2 regions of the Cryobacterium sp. TMN-39-2 genome follow, and region 2 is predicted to be linked to the other one. Evidence: predicted binding sites of a transcription regulator. Region 2 holds the regulator's gene; the other holds the start of a gene.
The links. Region 2 encodes HspR, which represses chaperone genes until heat shock. Its sites were predicted from a motif close to AAGTTGAGTCNNNNNGACTCAACTT; they were not measured.
Positions count from the first base shown of each region.

Region 1: a site for HspR is predicted at 5,902-5,926, ahead of E3O57_RS03065 (ATP-dependent Clp protease ATP-binding subunit). Genes of this name have one in related genera too.

Region 1 covers NZ_SOFX01000011.1:200,886-209,332, forward strand. Annotated here, with positions in the region: gene E3O57_RS03025 (NAD(P)-dependent alcohol dehydrogenase) at 1-491, shown strand, start outside; gene E3O57_RS03030 (DNA alkylation repair protein) at 510-1,019, opposite strand; gene E3O57_RS03035 (DinB family protein) at 1,055-1,636, shown strand; gene E3O57_RS03040 (sugar ABC transporter substrate-binding protein) at 1,740-2,741, shown strand; gene E3O57_RS03045 (ABC transporter permease) at 2,738-3,796, shown strand; gene E3O57_RS03050 (ATP-binding cassette domain-containing protein) at 3,793-4,590, shown strand; gene E3O57_RS03055 (carboxymuconolactone decarboxylase family protein) at 4,791-5,108, shown strand; gene E3O57_RS03060 (hypothetical protein) at 5,165-5,773, shown strand; gene E3O57_RS03065 (ATP-dependent Clp protease ATP-binding subunit) at 5,965-8,447, shown strand, end outside.
Region 2 covers NZ_SOFX01000042.1:33,469-41,915, reverse strand. Annotated here, with positions in the region: gene E3O57_RS15810 (aldo/keto reductase) at 1-180, shown strand, start outside; gene E3O57_RS15805 (NAD-dependent epimerase/dehydratase family protein) at 177-1,178, shown strand; gene E3O57_RS15800 (aldo/keto reductase) at 1,207-2,091, shown strand; gene E3O57_RS15795 (putative quinol monooxygenase) at 2,088-2,390, shown strand; gene E3O57_RS15790 (LysR family transcriptional regulator) at 2,407-3,330, opposite strand; gene E3O57_RS15785 (heat shock protein transcriptional repressor HspR) at 3,381-3,794, opposite strand; gene E3O57_RS15780 (DnaJ C-terminal domain-containing protein) at 3,803-4,810, opposite strand; gene E3O57_RS15775 (nucleotide exchange factor GrpE) at 4,803-5,438, opposite strand; gene dnaK (molecular chaperone DnaK) at 5,438-7,306, opposite strand; gene E3O57_RS15765 (response regulator transcription factor) at 7,528-8,253, shown strand; gene E3O57_RS15760 (cell wall metabolism sensor histidine kinase WalK) at 8,250-8,447, shown strand, end outside.

The sequences.
Region 1 (8,447 bases), on a different contig from region 2:
GCTATGCCGTGCAGCTGGCCAAGACCTTCGGAGCGCACGTGACGGGCGTCGCCAGCACCGCGAAGCTCGACTACGTTCTCTCGCTCGGGGCGGATGCGGCCGTCGACTACACCCGCGGCGACATCACCCGGTCGGGCGAGCGCTACGACCTCGTGCTCGAAACCGGCGGCAACCGGTCGGTCTCCTCGCTGCGCAGACTGCTCGCGCCCCGCGGCACCCTGGTACTCGTCGGCGGCGAAGGCGGCGGCCGGGTGACCGGCGGTTTCGAGAGGGCCCTGCGGGCCCTGCTGCTGTCGCCGTTCGTCTCCCAGAAGCTCACCGGTCTGGTCTCGGTCGTACGTCAGGATGACCTGCACACCCTCGCGGGCCTTCTCGAGAGCGGCGCGATCAGGCCCGTCATCGATCGGGTGTATCCGCTCGCCGAGGCCGCGACAGCCATGCGCCGTCTCACCGATGGAAGCATCCGGGGCAAGGTCGTCGTCATACCCTGACGCCCGCGCTCCTGATGACTAGTGCTCCTGACGCTGGGCCGCGCCGCCGGAGACGCCGAGCAGCCCGGCGGCACGGCGCAGTTCGGCGCTGGGATCCTGGGCCCACCGGTCGAGCACGATCTGCGCCCGGCTGCGCGCCGGACCGGTCAGGGCATCGACCAGCGGCCGCACCACATCCGCTGTGAGCGGGTCCAGGAGAGCGGGCAGCTGTGCGGTCCGCAGGAAACCCTCGATGCGGGTGAGGTCGGAGGCGCGCAGCATTCGCACGTGGGATTGCAGCAGCACCACGGCCGCCAGCCGGCGCTCGTAGACCGGCACCGCCCACAGTTCGGAGCTCAGGGCCGTGATCTCGTCGTGGCCAAGGCCGGGGTAGCGCCGCCCGGCATCGCGGATCGTGCCGCGTATCGCGCCGACGGATGCGCCGTAGAAGGTGAGGCTGCCGCCCAGCCGGGCCCGATCGGCGTCGGCGCGCTCCCAGGAGCTCTCCCGCTGCAGGGTGGCGTCGATGAACTCGCCGGCAGCACTCATGGCTCCATTCTCGCCGATCTGCAAGGCTGGTCGGCATGACCGACGCCGACATGACCGCAGATCTCCGCCGCTACCTGCAGGAGGCCCGGGAAGCCCTGGTCTGGAAGCTCGAGGGTCTCGGCGAGTACGACATTCGCCGGCCCCTGGTGCCCACCGGCACCAACCTGCTGGGCCTGGTCAAGCACATGGCCGGGGTCGAGGCCGGGTACCTCGGTGAGACCTTCGGCCGCACCTTCCCGGAAGAGCTGTCGTGGATGGGCGACGACGCCGAGGACAACGCCGACATGTGGGCGACCCCGGATGAGTCCCGTGACGCGATCGTCGACCTGTACCGGCGGGTCTGGGCGCACTCGGAGACCACGATCACCGAGGTGCCGCTGGATGCCACCGGCCGGGTGGCCTGGTGGCCCGCCGACCGCAATGTGGTCACGCTCCACCGCATCCTGCTGCACCTGATCGCCGAAACCCACCGGCATGCCGGCCACGCCGATATCGTGCGCGAACTGATCGACGGGGCTGCCGGGCTGCGGGCCGGAAACGAGAACCTGCCGTCGGGAGACGCCGGCTGGTGGGCCGGCTACCGGGACCGGGTGGAGCAGTCCGCCCGCCCGGCCTGAGGCCGTCGGGCTGCAGCCCGACTGCGGTGTTCGCGGTTCGGACGCCTAAAGTGGACTGCGCCTGAAAAGGCCAAGCTGTTTACGCGCCCGAACCCGAAGGACGATGCCACTCGTGTCGAGAATCTCTGCCCGCCGGACCCTCCTGGGCGCGAGCGCCGGCTTCGCCCTGCTCGCCCTCACCGCCTGCACCGGCCAGCCCGTCGCCGGAGCCGGCTCGGGAGCCGGCGCAGCCCCGGCCGACGACTCCGGCCGCACGTACGCTCTCGTGGTGCACTCGGTTCCCGGCGACGCGTTCTGGGACGTCGTGAAGACCGGCGCCGAGGCCGCCGGAAACCGCTACGGCGCCACCGTCACCTACCAGGGTGACCCCGATGTGCAGAAGCAGAGCCAGCTGATCGAGACGGCGATCGCCGCCAAGGTCGACGGCATCATCGTGTCCATGGCCAACCCCGAGGGCCTGCGCGGTGCCGTCACGGCTGCCGTGGCCGCCGACATTCCCGTGATCACCATCAACTCCGGAGCCGAGGAGTCCGCCGCGCTCGGCGCCATGACCCACATCGGCCAGGGCGAGTACCTGGCCGGTCAGGGCGCCGGCCGCCAGCTCGCCGAGGCGTCGGCGAAAAAAGTCATCTGCGTCATCCACGAGGCCGGAAACGCCGGGCTCGAGGACCGCTGCCGAGGGGCCGCGGACACCCTCGCCGGCAGCCTGACCAACGTGCAGGTCGACATCGCCAACGTCGCCGAGGCCCAGAGCACCATCACGAGCGCCCTGCTGGCCGACCCCGGCATCGACGGCGTGCTCACCCTCAACTCCGCGGTGGGTGTGGCCGCCGCGCAGGCCGTGGCCGAGGCCGGCAGCGACGCCCAGATCGGTACCTTCGATGTCTCCGCCGACGTCACCAGCCTCATCACGGACGGCAGCATCCTCTTCGCCGTCGACCAGCAGCCCTACCTGCAGGGCTACCTGCCGGTGGACTTCTTCGAGCTGTTCTACACCAACGGCAACGTCGTCGGCGGCAGCCAGCCGGTTTACTCCGGGCCGGGCTTCGTGACGAAGGAGAACGCCGAGCAGGTGGCGACGTTCGCCGGCAACGGCACCCGATGACGATGCTGACCGCACCGGGCGCCGCGCCGGATGCGTCGCCGGACGAGCGCCTGACGCGCACGCATCCGATGGTGCGGCTGCTGCGTCGGCCGGAGATCGGCGCCCTCGTCGCCGCCCTGGCGATCTTCGGGTACTTCTCCGTTGCGACGACATCCTTCCTGTCGACGGCGGGCGTGGCCACCTGGCTCTACTCCGCGTCGCTGTTCGGCATCATGGCCGTCGCCGTGGCGATGCTCATGATCGGCGGCGAGTTCGACCTCTCGGCCGGAGCCATGACCGGCACCACCGGGCTGCTCGTCGGCGCGTTCACCACCCAATGGGGCATGAACCTGTGGTTCGCGATGCTGCTCGCCCTACTGATCGCCCTCGCCGTCGGCGCCTTCAACGGGTTCCTGGTCGTCAAGACCGCCATCCCCAGCTTCATCGTCACGCTGGGCACCTTCTTCATCCTGCAAGGGCTCAACCTCGCCGGCACCAAGCTCGTCACCGGCCAGGTCGCCATCCAGGGCATGACCCTGGTGCCCGGCTTCGACGCCGGCAAGGCGATCTTCGGCTCGACGATCCCGGTCTTCGGGGTCAACCTCAAGGTGTCGGTCTTCTGGTGGCTCGGCATCACCGCCGTGGCCAGTTGGCTGCTGCTGCGCACCCGGTACGGCAACTGGATCTTCGCCATCGGCGGGCAGTTGCAGAGCGCCGTTCAGACCGGCGTGCCGGTCAAGCGCACCCGCATCGGCCTGTTCATGGGCACGGCGGCGGCCGGCTGGCTGGTAGGCATGCTCTCGCTCTTCGACGTGGCCACGGTGCAAGCCACCACGGGCATCGGCCAGGAGTTCATTTACATCATCTGCGCCGTCGTCGGCGGGTGCCTGCTCACCGGCGGTTACGGGTCCGCGATCGGCGCCGCCCTCGGCGCGCTGATCTACGGCATGATCCTGCAGGGCATCGTGTTCGCCCAGTGGGACAACAACTGGCTCAAGGCCTTCCTGGGCGGGATGCTGCTGCTCGCCGTGCTGGTGAACCTCTCGGTGCGTCGCCAAGCCGGGGTACGCGCATGAGCGCCGCAGGAGCAACCCGGCCAACGCCCATCCTCGAGGTGCGCGGCATCGGCAAGGTCTACGGGTCGGTCATCGCGCTCAGCGACATCTCCACCTCGGTCGGCGCCGGTGAGGTGCTTTGCGTGCTGGGCGACAACGGCGCGGGCAAGTCGACCCTGCTCAAGGTCCTCGCCGGTGTGTACCCGCACTCCTCCGGCGAACTCCTGCTCGACGGGGCCGCGGTGCGCTTCACCGGGCCGCGCCTCGCTCTCGACGCCGGTATCGCCACGGTCTACCAGGACTTGGCGATCGTGCCGCTGATGCCGGTGTGGCGCAACTTCTTCCTCGGCGCCGAACTCAGCGCCGGGATCGGCCCGTTCTCCCGCCTCAAGGTTGCCGAGATGCGCGCGATCACGCTCGCGCAGCTGGGCCGGATGGGCATCGACCTGCGTGACGTGGACCAGCCCATCGGCACCCTGTCCGGCGGAGAACGGCAATCCGTCGCCATCGCCAGGGCCATTTACTTCGGTGCCAGGGTCGTCATCCTCGACGAGCCCACCTCGGCGTTGGGCGTCAAGCAGGCCGGGGTGGTGCTGCGCTACGTGGCGCAGGCCAGGGACCACGGCCTCGGCGTGGTGTTCGTCACCCACAACCCGCACCACGCGTACCCGGTGGGGGACAGGTTCCTGGTGCTCAACCGCGGGGCCAGCCTGGGCGAGTTCGACCGGAAAGGCATCACCATCGACGAGCTGACCCGGCTGATGGCCGGCGGGGCCGAACTGGAGTCCCTGGCCCGGGAGCTCGAGCGGGACTGATCCCGCCAGGCCAGCGCGGGGTCGGGCACGCCTCATCCGTTTCGGACGATTCCGGAACGGCGCCATCGGCGGGACGCGGATTGGTTGCTACCGTCTGCGGCGTGAGGCCGGCGTGCCGTCGTGGTGCGCCCGTCGAACACCGAAGAATCCGGAAAACGCGAACACCAACAGGGTCCAACCCTGGAAATGGAGCGATACCCATGGCCACAGGAACAACCCCGGTACTGGATGCGGCGGCCGAGATCAACGCTGTCTCGCTGTCCCGCACCGACCTCGATCCGCGCACGCTGATGATCGCCCGGATCGCGGCCCTGGTGGCCGTGGATGCACCGGTCGGTTCGTACCTCATGCACGTCGGACCGGCAGCGGAGGTCGGGCTGACCGCCGACGACATCGAGGACGTTCTCATCGCCGTTGCCCCGATCGTGGGCACGCCACGGTTGCTGTCATCGGCTCGCAAGATCGTCGAGGCCTTCGACCTCGCGATCCAACTTGACTCCGAGGGCGACACCCAGTAACGCCCAGAGTCCACCGCAGCCGCGTCGTGCGGCAGATCCAGTGAGGAGCACCCCCAGTGAGAAAGCCCATCGTTTTCATGGCCCTGCTGGTGCTCCTTGCCGGATGCGCGCCCGCTGACGGCACCGATCCGACACCGAGCAGTTCGTCGCCATCGGCCGCAACGGCCACCCCGTCACCCGGTCAGACGGCGTCACCTCCGACAGATGCACAGATCACCTGGGCGGGCACGGTCTGCAGCGACGTATCGACCGTGCAGACCGACGTTCAGGGGCTGGCGACGGCGGCGGTCACCGGGGGCGATTCGGTGGGTACCGCGGTGTCCAACCAGATGGATACCGTGTCGGCCTCGGTGAGCGCCCTGGTCGACACTGTGAAGTCGCCACCGGAGAATCTCGGGGACGACCCGGAGCTCCTGGCCGTGCAGGAGTCGATCGACACCGTCGATCAGTCGTTCACGACCTTGCGGGCGAGCGCCAGCGCGGTGGAGGGCACCAGCGGGGCCACCCTGGTCGATGCGCTGGCGACGCTCGTCGGTGACACCGGTACAGTGCTCTCCGACGTGGGTGCCGCCGCTCAGACCATCACCACGGCAACCCAGGACACCTCCAGCACCCTCGGCCAGGCCTTCCGAGCTGCACCCGAGTGCGCCGACCTCACCTCCTAAGACCCGGTGACCCGGCCTGTGTGTCGTGCGCCCGGTGGCAGTGACTTCGGCGTCCGCCGGACGCAGTGCGAGCGCGGATTCAGGGAAATCTCAGGATGCCGCGGGAATGAAACGCGCGCCCAAACGTTGACTTGAGTCGAGGTCACTCAAGTTTTGGGTTTCCTCCTCGTTCAGATTCCCAGGAGGTTTCCTTGCCTACATACTTCGGCCCGACCGGTTCCGACAACGGTTCGTTCGACGAGTTCCTGGCCCGCTACCTGCAGGGCCAGCGCGCCGCGCAGTCCGGCCGCCCCATCGAGATCACCCGGCTCCTCAGCCGCCGCACCCACGAGATCCTCGTGCAGGCGGCCCAGTTCGCCGTCGCCCACGGTCACGCCCACGTTGACGCCCTGCACCTGCTGCGGGTGATGGTCGAACAGGAACCCGCCGCCTCGGCCATCCGCCGTGCCGGTGGTGACCCCGCCGCCATCGCGGCCGCCGCCGACCAACGCCTGCCGGAGTCCGGCGACCGTGAGTCCCAGTCCGCGCCCGGTCTGACGCCCTCGGCACAGCGCGCCCTGCTGGATGCTCACCAGGTGGCCCGCGCCTTCGGCTCCACCTACATCGACCCGGAGCACCTGTTCTTCGCCTTCGTGGTGAACCAGGACTCACCCGCCGCCCGGGTGCTGGCAGAGTCCGGCGTCACGGCCGAGTCACTGCAGGCCGGCGCCCAGCAGGCCGAGGACGACGAGGCCCAGGCCGGCAGCTCGGCCGCCGACAGCGCCTCAGACACCCCGATGCTCGACACATACGGCATCGACCTCACCGAGCGTGCCCGCTCCGGCAAGCTCGACCCGGTGATCGGCCGTAGCGACGAGATCGAACAGACCGTCGAGATCCTCTCCCGCCGCACCAAGAACAACCCGGTGCTGATCGGCGAAGCCGGGGTGGGCAAGACCGCCGTGGTCGAGGGCCTGGCCCAGGCCATCGTCGACGGCCTGGTGCCCGAACAGCTGCGCAGCAAGCGCGTCATCGCGCTCGACCTGCCCGCCATGCTCGCCGGCACCCGCTACCGCGGCGACTTCGAAGAACGCCTGACCAAGACCATGGACGAGATCAGCGAGCGCAGCGATCAGATCATCGTCTTCATCGACGAACTGCACACCGTGGTCGGGGCCGGCGGGGCCGGCGAGGGCGGAATGGACGCCGGCAACATCCTCAAGCCGCGCCTGGCGCGCGGTGAGCTGCACGTCGTGGGCGCCACCACCCTCAACGAATACCGCAAGGTCGAGAAGGACCCCGCCCTCGAACGGCGCTTCCAGCCCGTGCGGGTGAATGAGCCCAGTATCGACGACGCGGTGCAGATCCTCGCCGGCCTGCAGGGCCGCTACGCCGAGCACCACTCGGTGCGTTACACGGATGCCGCGATCCGCGCGGCCGTCGAAATGAGCGCCAGGTACGTTCCAGACCGGTTCCTGCCCGACAAGGCCATCGACCTGATCGACCAGGCCGGGGCCCGAGCGCGTCTAGCGCTCGGCTCGAGGGTCGACATCGAAGGCCTGCGCGAACAGCAGGCCGGCCTCGAAACGGCCAAGACCATCGCGGTCGCCGCCGAGGCCTACGAGGAGGCGTCCCGCCTGCGGGACGAGACCGAGCAGCTGGCGGAGCAGATCACCGCGGCCGAGGCCGCCCAGGATGCGTCACAGCCGGCACCGTCCGCCGTGGTGGACGAGGCCGAGATCGCCGCGATCATCGCCCGCGCCACCGGCATCCCGGCCAGCCGCCTCACCGCGGGCGACCGCGAACGCCTTGCCACGCTCGAGGACGACCTGCACCAGCGGGTCATCGGGCAGGAGGACGCGGTGACCGTGATCGCCAAGGCCGTACGGCGCAACCGCACCGGAATGGGCGATGCCTCCCGGCCTGTCGGCAGCTTCCTGTTCCTCGGCCCCACCGGGGTGGGCAAGACCGAGCTCGCCAAATCGTTGGCCGAGTCACTGTTCGGTGACGAGAAGGCGATGCTGCGCTTCGACATGAGCGAGTTCGGTGAACGTCACACCGTGAGCCGCCTGGTCGGTGCTCCTCCGGGGTACGTCGGCTACGACGAGGCCGGCCAGCTGACCGAACACGTGCGGCGGAACCCCTACTCGGTGGTGCTGCTGGACGAGATCGAGAAGGCGCACCCCGACGTCTTCAACCTGCTCCTGCAGGTGCTCGACGACGGCCGCCTCACTGACGGCCAGGGCCGCACTGTGGACTTCCGCAACACCGTGATCATCATGACGTCCAACATCGGCTCCGAGGTGCTCGCCAGCCGCAGCGGCGCGCTCGGCTTCACCGCCGACCTCGACGGAGCGCACAACGGCTTCGGGTCGGAGAAGGCCCTGCGGGACCGGGTGATGGCCAAGCTCCGTGAGGCCATGCGGCCCGAGTTCCTCAACCGCATCGACGAGGTCGTGCTGTTCCGGAAGCTCGATCAGCCCCAGCTCCGCCAGATTGTGCGGCTGCTGCTGAACCAGACCGAGGCCAGGCTGCACGCCCAGGGACACGCGCTCACCGTGAGCGACGCGGCCGTGGACTGGATCGCCGAGAACGGCTACGAGCCCGAGTACGGCGCGCGGCCGCTCCGCAGGGTCATCCAGCGTCAGCTCGACGACAGAATCGCCGATCTGCTGGTGGCTTCAGAGCTCGGCGC
Region 2 (8,447 bases):
GGCCTGGCCTGGCTGATGCACCAGAGCGCGGTGACCGCACCGATCATCGGTCCGCGCACCATGGAGCAGCTCGAGGCCGGCCTGCGCGCCGTTGACCTGAAGCTCGACCAGGCCGCGCTCCATCGCCTAGACGAGATCTTTCCCGGCTACCGCACCGCGCCGGAAGACTACGCCTGGTGAGCGCCGGACTCAGTGTTCTCTTCATCGGCGGCACCGGGGTGATCAGCACGGCCGCGGCCGAGCTGGCCGTGGCTCGTGGCCACCGGCTGACCGTGCTCAATCGCGGCCAGTCCGCCCTGCGCAGCGTTCCCGACGCGGCTGAGGTGCTCACCGTGGACGTGCGGGACGCGGCCGCGGTTGCGGCGGCGCTCGGTGAGCGTCGTTTCGACGTGGTGGTGGACTTCGTGGCGTTCACCCCGGAGCACGTGCGCGCCGACATCGCCCAGTTCGCCGGCCGCTGCGGGCAGTACATCTTCATCAGTTCGGCCTCGGCGTACCAGAAGCCGCCGGCCGCCCTGCCGGTGCGGGAGTCCACTCCCCTGCACAACCCGTTCTGGGCGTACTCCCGCGACAAGGCCGCCTGCGAAGATGTGCTCATGGCGGCGCACCGGGAGCAGGGCTTCCCGGTCACCATCATCCGCCCGTCGCACACCTACGACCGAACCCAGATCGCGCTGCTCGGCGGGTGGACCGACATCCACCGGATGCGCACCGGTCAGCCGGTGGTGGTGCACGGCGACGGCACGTCGCTCTGGACCCTCACCCACAGCACCGACTTCGCCAAGGCGCTCGTGGGCCTGTTCGGCCGGTCGCAGGCCGTGGGCGACAGCTTCACCATCACCTCGAACGAGTACCTCCCCTGGGACGCCATCTACGCCGAGTATGCCCGCGCCGCCGGCGCCCCGGCGCCGCAGATCGTGCACGTGGCGAGTGACACCATGGCGGCGGCCAACCCCGAGTGGAGTGGTCCGCTGCTGGGCGACCGGTCTCACTCGGTGATCTTCGACAACAGCAAGGTCACCGCACTCGTGCCCGATTTCGTGTGCACCACCCCGGTCGCGCTCGGCTTCCGCGAGGCGATCGCCTGGTACGACGCGCATCCCGACCAGCAGGTGGTGGATGCGGCGCTGAACGCCACCCTCGACGGGCTCGTCACCGCGCACTCCACTCTTTCCTGATCATCCGCAGCACTCGATTGGACACCCTATGAAGACCCGACTCATCGGCGACCGTCCCGTCAGCTCCATCGGCCTGGGCGGCATGCCCATGTCGATCGAGGGCCGACCCGACGAAGCCCGCTCCATCGCCACCATCCACGCCGCCCTCGAGGAGGGCGTGACCCTGTTCGACACCGCGGATGCGTACCACCTGCACGCCGACGAGGTGGGCCACAACGAGTCGCTCATCGCAAAGGCCATCGCCTTGTGGGGCGGCGACTCGTCGCGGGTGATCGTGGCCACCAAGGGCGGGCACCTGCGGCCCGGCGACGGCACCTGGTACGTCGACGGCCGACCCGAGTACCTCAAGCAGGCCGCCGAAGCCTCGCTCAAGCGCCTCGGCGGCGACGCGATCGACCTGTACCACCACCACCGGCCCGACCCCGCGGTGCCGTACGCCGACTCGATCGGCGCCATCCGGGACCTGCTCGACGCCGGCACCATCCGCCTGGCCGGTATCTCCAACGCCAACCCGGCGCAGATCCGCGAGGCCCACGACATCCTCGGCGGCCGGCTCGCCAGCGTGCAGAACCAGTACTCGCCCGCGTTCCTCAGCAGCCGGCCCGAGCTCGACCTCTGCACCGAGCTCGGCGTCGCGTTCCTGTCCTGGAGCCCACTGGGCGGCATCAAGTCCGCCGCCGACCTGGGCACAGCCTTCGCGCCGTTCCAGCGGGTGGCGGATGCCCACGGCGTGAGCCCGCAGGTCGTCACGCTGGCCTGGCACCTGGCCGCGTCGCCCCGGGTGATTCCCATCCCCGGTGCGAGCCGACCCGAGAGCATCCGTGACTCGGTCCGCGCAGCCGACCTGACCCTGTCAGACGAGGAACTCGCCACCCTGTCGGCCGCTCTGAACGACGCCGCGGTGACGGCATGACCGCCATCGTGCACCTCGACCTGCGCCTCGACCCGGCCGCGCTCGAGACCGTCCCGGCCCTGCTGAACGAAGTCCTCACCGCGACCCGCGCCTGGCCGGGAAACGAGGGACTCGAGGTCATCGTCGACGACGCCGACCCCGCCCACGTGATCGTCGTCGAGCACTGGGCCACCGCCGCCGACCACGACGCCTACGCCGCCTGGCGCACCACGCCGGAGGGTGTCAGTCGTCTGGGTGAGGTTCTCGCTGCTCCGCCGGTGAAGACGGTCTTCTCCGGCCGGATCCCGCTGGCCCTCTAGCCGGTCAGCCGGCCGGTCAGGCCGCCGAGCCGACAGCGTCGACGGGCTCGAGGGCGGCGGCCGCGGCGGCGACGTCTTCGAGCAGCTGCTCAAGGAACGCCGACGCGGCCGGGCTGGGCTCGTCGGCGACCGCCACGGCCACCGCCCACTCGGGCACGGTCGCCGGCAGCGGCACCGCAACGAGGTCGTCGGGCCGCTTCAGCGCGAAGCTGGTGGGCACGATGGCCACGCCCAGGTTGTAGCCCACCAGTTCGAGCAGCGGATGCACGTCGTTGACCTCCATCGCCGCCCGGTACTCGAAGCCGGCGGCGGCGAACGCCCGCCGGGCGAGCATGTGCGCGCCCCAGCCGGCCTGGAAGCCGATCAGCGGTTCGGTGCGCAGGGTCTCCAGGTCGGCCTCGGCCAGAGCCGCGACGGGGTGGTCCGGGTGGCAGAGCACCACCATCTTCTGGCTGCTCAACCGGTGCAGCCGCACTCCGGGCGGGGTGTCCCCGGTCACCACGACCAGCGCCACATCGGTGGTGCCACTGGCCACCCCCTCGATCAGCTCCACGGAACCCAGCTGGCGCAGGCGCACCTCCACCCCCTGGTTCGCGGTGCGGAAACGGGCGAGCTCGGCGGGCAGGTCCACAGAGCCCAGGCACGGTTCGGCGCCCACGGTAAGGCGTCCGCGCATGAGGCCGCGTACCGCGGCAACGGCGTTCTGGGCCGCTGCGGCGCTGGCCAGGGTGCGAAGCGCATCCGCCAGCAAAGCCTGACCGGCGGCCGTGAGCTCGACCCGGCGGGTGCTGCGGATGAACAACGAGGTGCCCAGCTCGATCTCCAGGGCCCGGATCGACGCGGACAGCCCCGACTGGGAGATGTGCAGCAGCTCGGCTGCCCGGGTGAAGTGACGTTCGTCGGCGACCGTCACGAAGTGTTCAAGCTGACGCAGTTCCATTCAGCAACCCTACAACTCAGTGCGGCAGCACCCAGAGCCTCGACGTCTCGCTACTTGTCGAGGGGGCGCCAGATCACCACTTGGTTCGAGCGGCGGGTGCGGGTGCCGGCGCGCATCGAGATGACGTCACCGGCCGAGCCGGCCGCGAAGACGCGGCGGCCCGGACGGTTGAGCAATTCGTCGGCCAGGGCCGCTTCCAGGTCCCCCACCCGGCTTTCCAGGGCCCGCACGGTGTCTTCCAGCGCGAGGATGCGCCGGATCCCCTCCAGGCTCACACCCTCGGCACCCAGATCCGCGATCTCCCGCAGCCGGGCCACATCGCGCATTGAGTAGCGGCGCGAGCGGCCCGGCGTGCGGCCGGGGCTGACGAGCCCCATCCGGTCGTACTGCCGCAGGGTCTGCGGGTGCATACCCGCCAACTCTGCGGCAGTGCTGATCACGAAGACCCGGGTGTTCTCATCCATGACCGGTGTCAGCCCTTGGCCCTGGCGAGCAGTTCGTCGCGCGGGTTCTCCTTGGGCAGCGCCTCGTTGAACGCGAGCAGCTTCTCCTCGGCGTCCTTCGACAGGTGCGACGGCACGGCCACCTGAACCTCGGCGAGCAGGTCGCCGGTGCCCTTCGGGGTGACCACACCGCGACCCTTGACCCGCAGCACCCGCCCACTGGGGGTGCCGGGCGCCACGCGCAGCTTCACCGGCGGCCCGCCCAGGGTGGGCACCTCGATGGTGGCACCGAGGGCGGCTTCAGCGAAGGTCACCGGCACGTTCACACGCAGGTTGAGTCCGTCGCGTTCGAAGACCGGGTGCTTGCGCACGGTGACGGTGAGCACGATGTCACCGTTCTCGCCGCCGTCCGGGCTGGGTTGCCCCTGCCCGCGCAGCTTGATCTTCTGCCCGTCGGCCACGCCGGCGGGAATCTTGACCTTGATCGACCGACCCTCCTGCGTCTGCAGGGTGATCTGGTCGCCGTGGGTGGCCGTGATGAAGTCCACCGTGGTCGACGCGACCACGTCACGCCCCCTGGTCGGCCCGCCCGCACCTCGGAAACCTCCGGTGGGGGTGCCGAACCGGCCACCACCACCCTGGGCGCCACGGCCGAACATTCCGCCGAGGATGTCGTCGAAGCCGGCCTGCTCGTAGGAGTAGCCCTGCTGTTGACGGGCTCCTCCACCGAACATGCCGCCGAAGACGTCGTCGAAGCCGCCCTGCTGGCCGCCCTGCCCGGGGGCGGTGAAGCGAGCTCCACCGCCCATCGCGCGCACGGCGTCGTACTCCTTGCGCTGTTCGGGGTCACCGATGACCGAGTGGGCCTCGCTGATCTCCTTGAACTTCGCCTCCGCCGCGGGGTTACCCGGGTTGGAGTCGGGGTGGTACTTGCGGGCCAGCTTGCGATATGCCTTCTTCAGGTCGGCCGCGGAGACGTCCTTCGACACCCCGAGAACCTTGTAGAAGTCCTTGTCGAACCAGTCCTGGCTAGCCATCGCTCGGTACCTGCACGACGACCTTGGCCACCCGCAACAGCGAGGACCCGAGGTAGTAGCCGGTCTCGACGACGTCGCCGACGGTTTCCACGTCGATGTCGGGCGTGGGCATCTGGAAGATGGCCTCGTGCACGGTGGGGTCGAACACGTCGCCGACGGTGCCGTACGGCTTGAGGCCGATGCGCTCGGTGCTGGCGCGCAGCTTGGCCGCGATGGTCGCGAAGGCGGTGTCGCCCTCGAGATCGCCGTGCTTCTCGGCCCGGTACAGGTCGTCCAGCACCGGCAGCAGTACCTTGACGACTTCGCCGGTGACGCGCTCGCGCTCGATCTCCCGGTTGGCCTCGGTGCGCTTACGGTAGTTGGCGTACTCCGCGGTGACCCGCTTGAGGTCGGCGAGGTGCTCGCTGGAGGGGTCGGATGCCTCGAGGTCGGCCGCGTCCAGGATGTCCTGCACGGTCAGCTCGTCCTCCTCGATGCCCGCGGCGTCAGCCGCGTCGACGAACTCGGCCGGAGCGGCCGCGTCGGAGTCCGGCCCGCCCGCCGCGGGGGCGCCCGATTCGGGCGCTCCCGCAGCAGCAGCAGACTCGTCTTCGGGACGGTTCTCGTCCGGACGGTTGGCGTCGCTCATTACTTCTTCGCTTCGTCCTCGTCGTCGACAACCTCGGCGTCGACAACGTCTTCGTCGGGGTTGCCCGACTCGGCGGTGGGCTCGGCGGTCTCGGACTCGCCGGCCGCGGCATCCGCCTGGCTGGAGGCGTAGATGGCCTCGCCAAGCTTGCCCTGGCTCTCGGTGAGCTTGTCGAACGCGGTCTTCACAGCGTCGTCGTCGTCACCGGCGAGAGCGGACTTGAGGGCGTCGACGTCGGCCTGAACCTCGGTTTTGACCTCTTCGGGCAGCTTCTCGTCGTTCTCCTTGATCAGCTTCTCGATCGAGTAGGCGAGCTGCTCGGCGCCGTTGCGGGTCTCGGCGGCTTCGCGGCGGCGCTTGTCTTCTGCCGCGTGCTCTTCACCCTCGCGAACCATGCGCTCGATGTCTTCCTTGCCCAGCGCGGTGCCGCCGGTGATGGTCATCGACTGCTCCTTGCCGGTGCCCTTGTCCTTGGCGGACACGTGGACGATGCCGTTGGCGTCGAGGTCGAAGGTGACCTCGACCTGCGGGATGCCGCGCGGGGCCGGCGCGATGCCGGTGAGCTCGAAGGTGCCCAGGTTCTTGTTGTCGCGGGTGAACTCGCGCTCGCCCTGGAAGACCTGGATGGCCACGGACGGCTGGTTGTCGTCGGCCGTGGTGAAGGTCTCGCTGCGCTTGGTGGGGATGGCCGTGTTGCGCTCGATGAGGCGCGTCATGATGCCGCCCTTGGTCTCGATGCCGAGGCTCAGAGGGGTGACGTCGATGAGCAGGACGTCCTTGCGCTCGCCCTTCAGGACACCGGCCTGCAGTGCGGCGCCGACGGCGACGACCTCGTCGGGGTTGACACCCTTGTTCGGGTCCTTGCCACCGGTCTCGGCCTTGACGAGCTCGTACACGGCGGGCATGCGGGTGGAGCCACCGACGAGAACGACGTGCGCGATGTCCTCGACCTTGACGCCGGCCTCACGGATGACGTCCTGGAAGGGCTTCTTGGTGCGGTCGAGCAGGTCTTCGGTCATCTTCTCGAACTGGGCGCGGGTGAGCGTCTCGTCGAGGTTGGCCGGGCCGTTCTCCGTCAGCGAGAGGTACGGCAGCTGGATGCTGGTGGACATGCTCGAGGAGAGTTCCTTCTTGGCCTGCTCCGCGGCTTCCTTGAGGCGCTGCTTGGCGATCTTGTCCTTGGAGACGTCGACGCCGGTGGAGTCCTTGAAGCGCTTGATCAGGTGATCAACGATGCGCTGGTCCCAGTCGTCGCCGCCGAGGCGGTTGTCGCCGGAGGTCGAACGCACCTGAATGGTGCTGAAGTCGTCGTCCTTGCCCACCTCGAGGAGGGAGACGTCGAAGGTTCCGCCACCGAGGTCGAAGACCAGGATGAGCTCGTCTTCCTTGCCACGGTCCAGGCCGTAGGCCAGGGCGGCCGCGGTGGGCTCGTTGATGATGCGCAGCACGTTGAGGCCAGCGATCTCGCCGGCTTCCTTGGTGGCCTGGCGCTCGGCGTCGTTGAAGTACGCGGGAACGGTGATGACGGCATCCGTCACCTTGTCGCCCAGGTACTGCTCGGCGTCGCGCTTGAGCTTGGCGAGGATGCGGGCGGAGATCTCCTGCGGGGTGTACTTCTTGTCGTCGATGTCGACGGTCCAGTCGGTGCCGACGTGGCGCTTGACCGACGAAATGGTGCGGTCCACGTTGGTGACGGCCTGGCGCTTGGCGGTCTCGCCGACGAGTACCTCGCCGTCCTTGGTGAACGCGACCACGGAAGGCGTGGTGCGGAAGCCTTCAGCGTTTGCGATGACGGTGGGTTCTCCACCCTCGAGTACGGCCACCACCGAGTTGGTGGTTCCGAGGTCAATGCCGACTGCACGAGCCATGTGAGAGTATCTCCTTCAAAGTTTGGGTTCAAGGCCTGTTTCAAAGACTTGAGTGTTGCTGGCTCAAGTGTGCCACCGCCCAAAAACCTAAGTCAAGCCGGGGTCGCCAAAGTTGAGTCGGAGAGGCTCAACTCCCAGCATTCTCACAAGAAGTGGGACAATAACGTGTGCCGCCCTCGACCTCACCCGATCCCGCCGCGGACTCCGTACGCCGACGCGCCGTGCTGGCGAAGCTCCCGCGGATCTCCCGGCTCGACGGCTCCGCCATCCGGGTTCTCCTCGTCGACGACGAGGACACCCTCACCAATCTGGTGAGCCTGGCGCTGAGTTATGAGGGCTGGATCGTGGACGTCGCCCACACCGGGCAGGCCGCCCTGCGGGCCTACCGGGACAACCGGCCGGACGTCGTGATCCTGGACATCATGCTGCCGGACACCGACGGATTGAGCGTGCTGCGCCACCTGCGCTCCGGCGGCTCCACCACGCCGACCCTGTTCCTCACCGCCAGGGACTCTGTGGACGACCGCATCATCGGCCTGACCGCCGGCGGTGACGACTACATGACCAAGCCGTTCAGCCTCGAGGAACTCGTGGCCCGGCTGCGCGGGCTGCTGCGCCGCACCGTGCAGGCCGTCCCCGAGGAGCAGGCCGCGCTGGTGGTGGGCACCCTGACCCTGGACGAAACCAGCTATCGGGTGCGTCGCGATGACGCCGACATCATGCTCACCACGACCGAGTTCGACCTGTTGCGCTACTTCATGCGCAACCCGATGCGGGTGCTGAGCCGGGCGCAGATCCTCGACGAGGTCTGGAACTACGACTTCGCCGGGCGCGGGAGCATCGTGGACCTCTACGTGTCGTACCTGCGCAAGAAGATCGATGCGGAACGCGCCCCGATGCTGCACACCGTGCGCGGTGTCGGCTACATGCTGCGGCCCGCGGAGTGAGCGCGGTCGGTTCATCGACGGCTCCCCCCGAGCGCGGAGCGGCGCCCTGGACGCTCCGCCGCCGACTGGTGGTGGGAATCGCCGGCGTCGTGGCAGCGGTGCTACTGGGCATGGGCCTGCTGAGCATCGCCGTGTTGAGCACTTCCACGAACACCGTGGCCGATGCCCAGCTCACGGCGTCGCTGTCGGCGCTG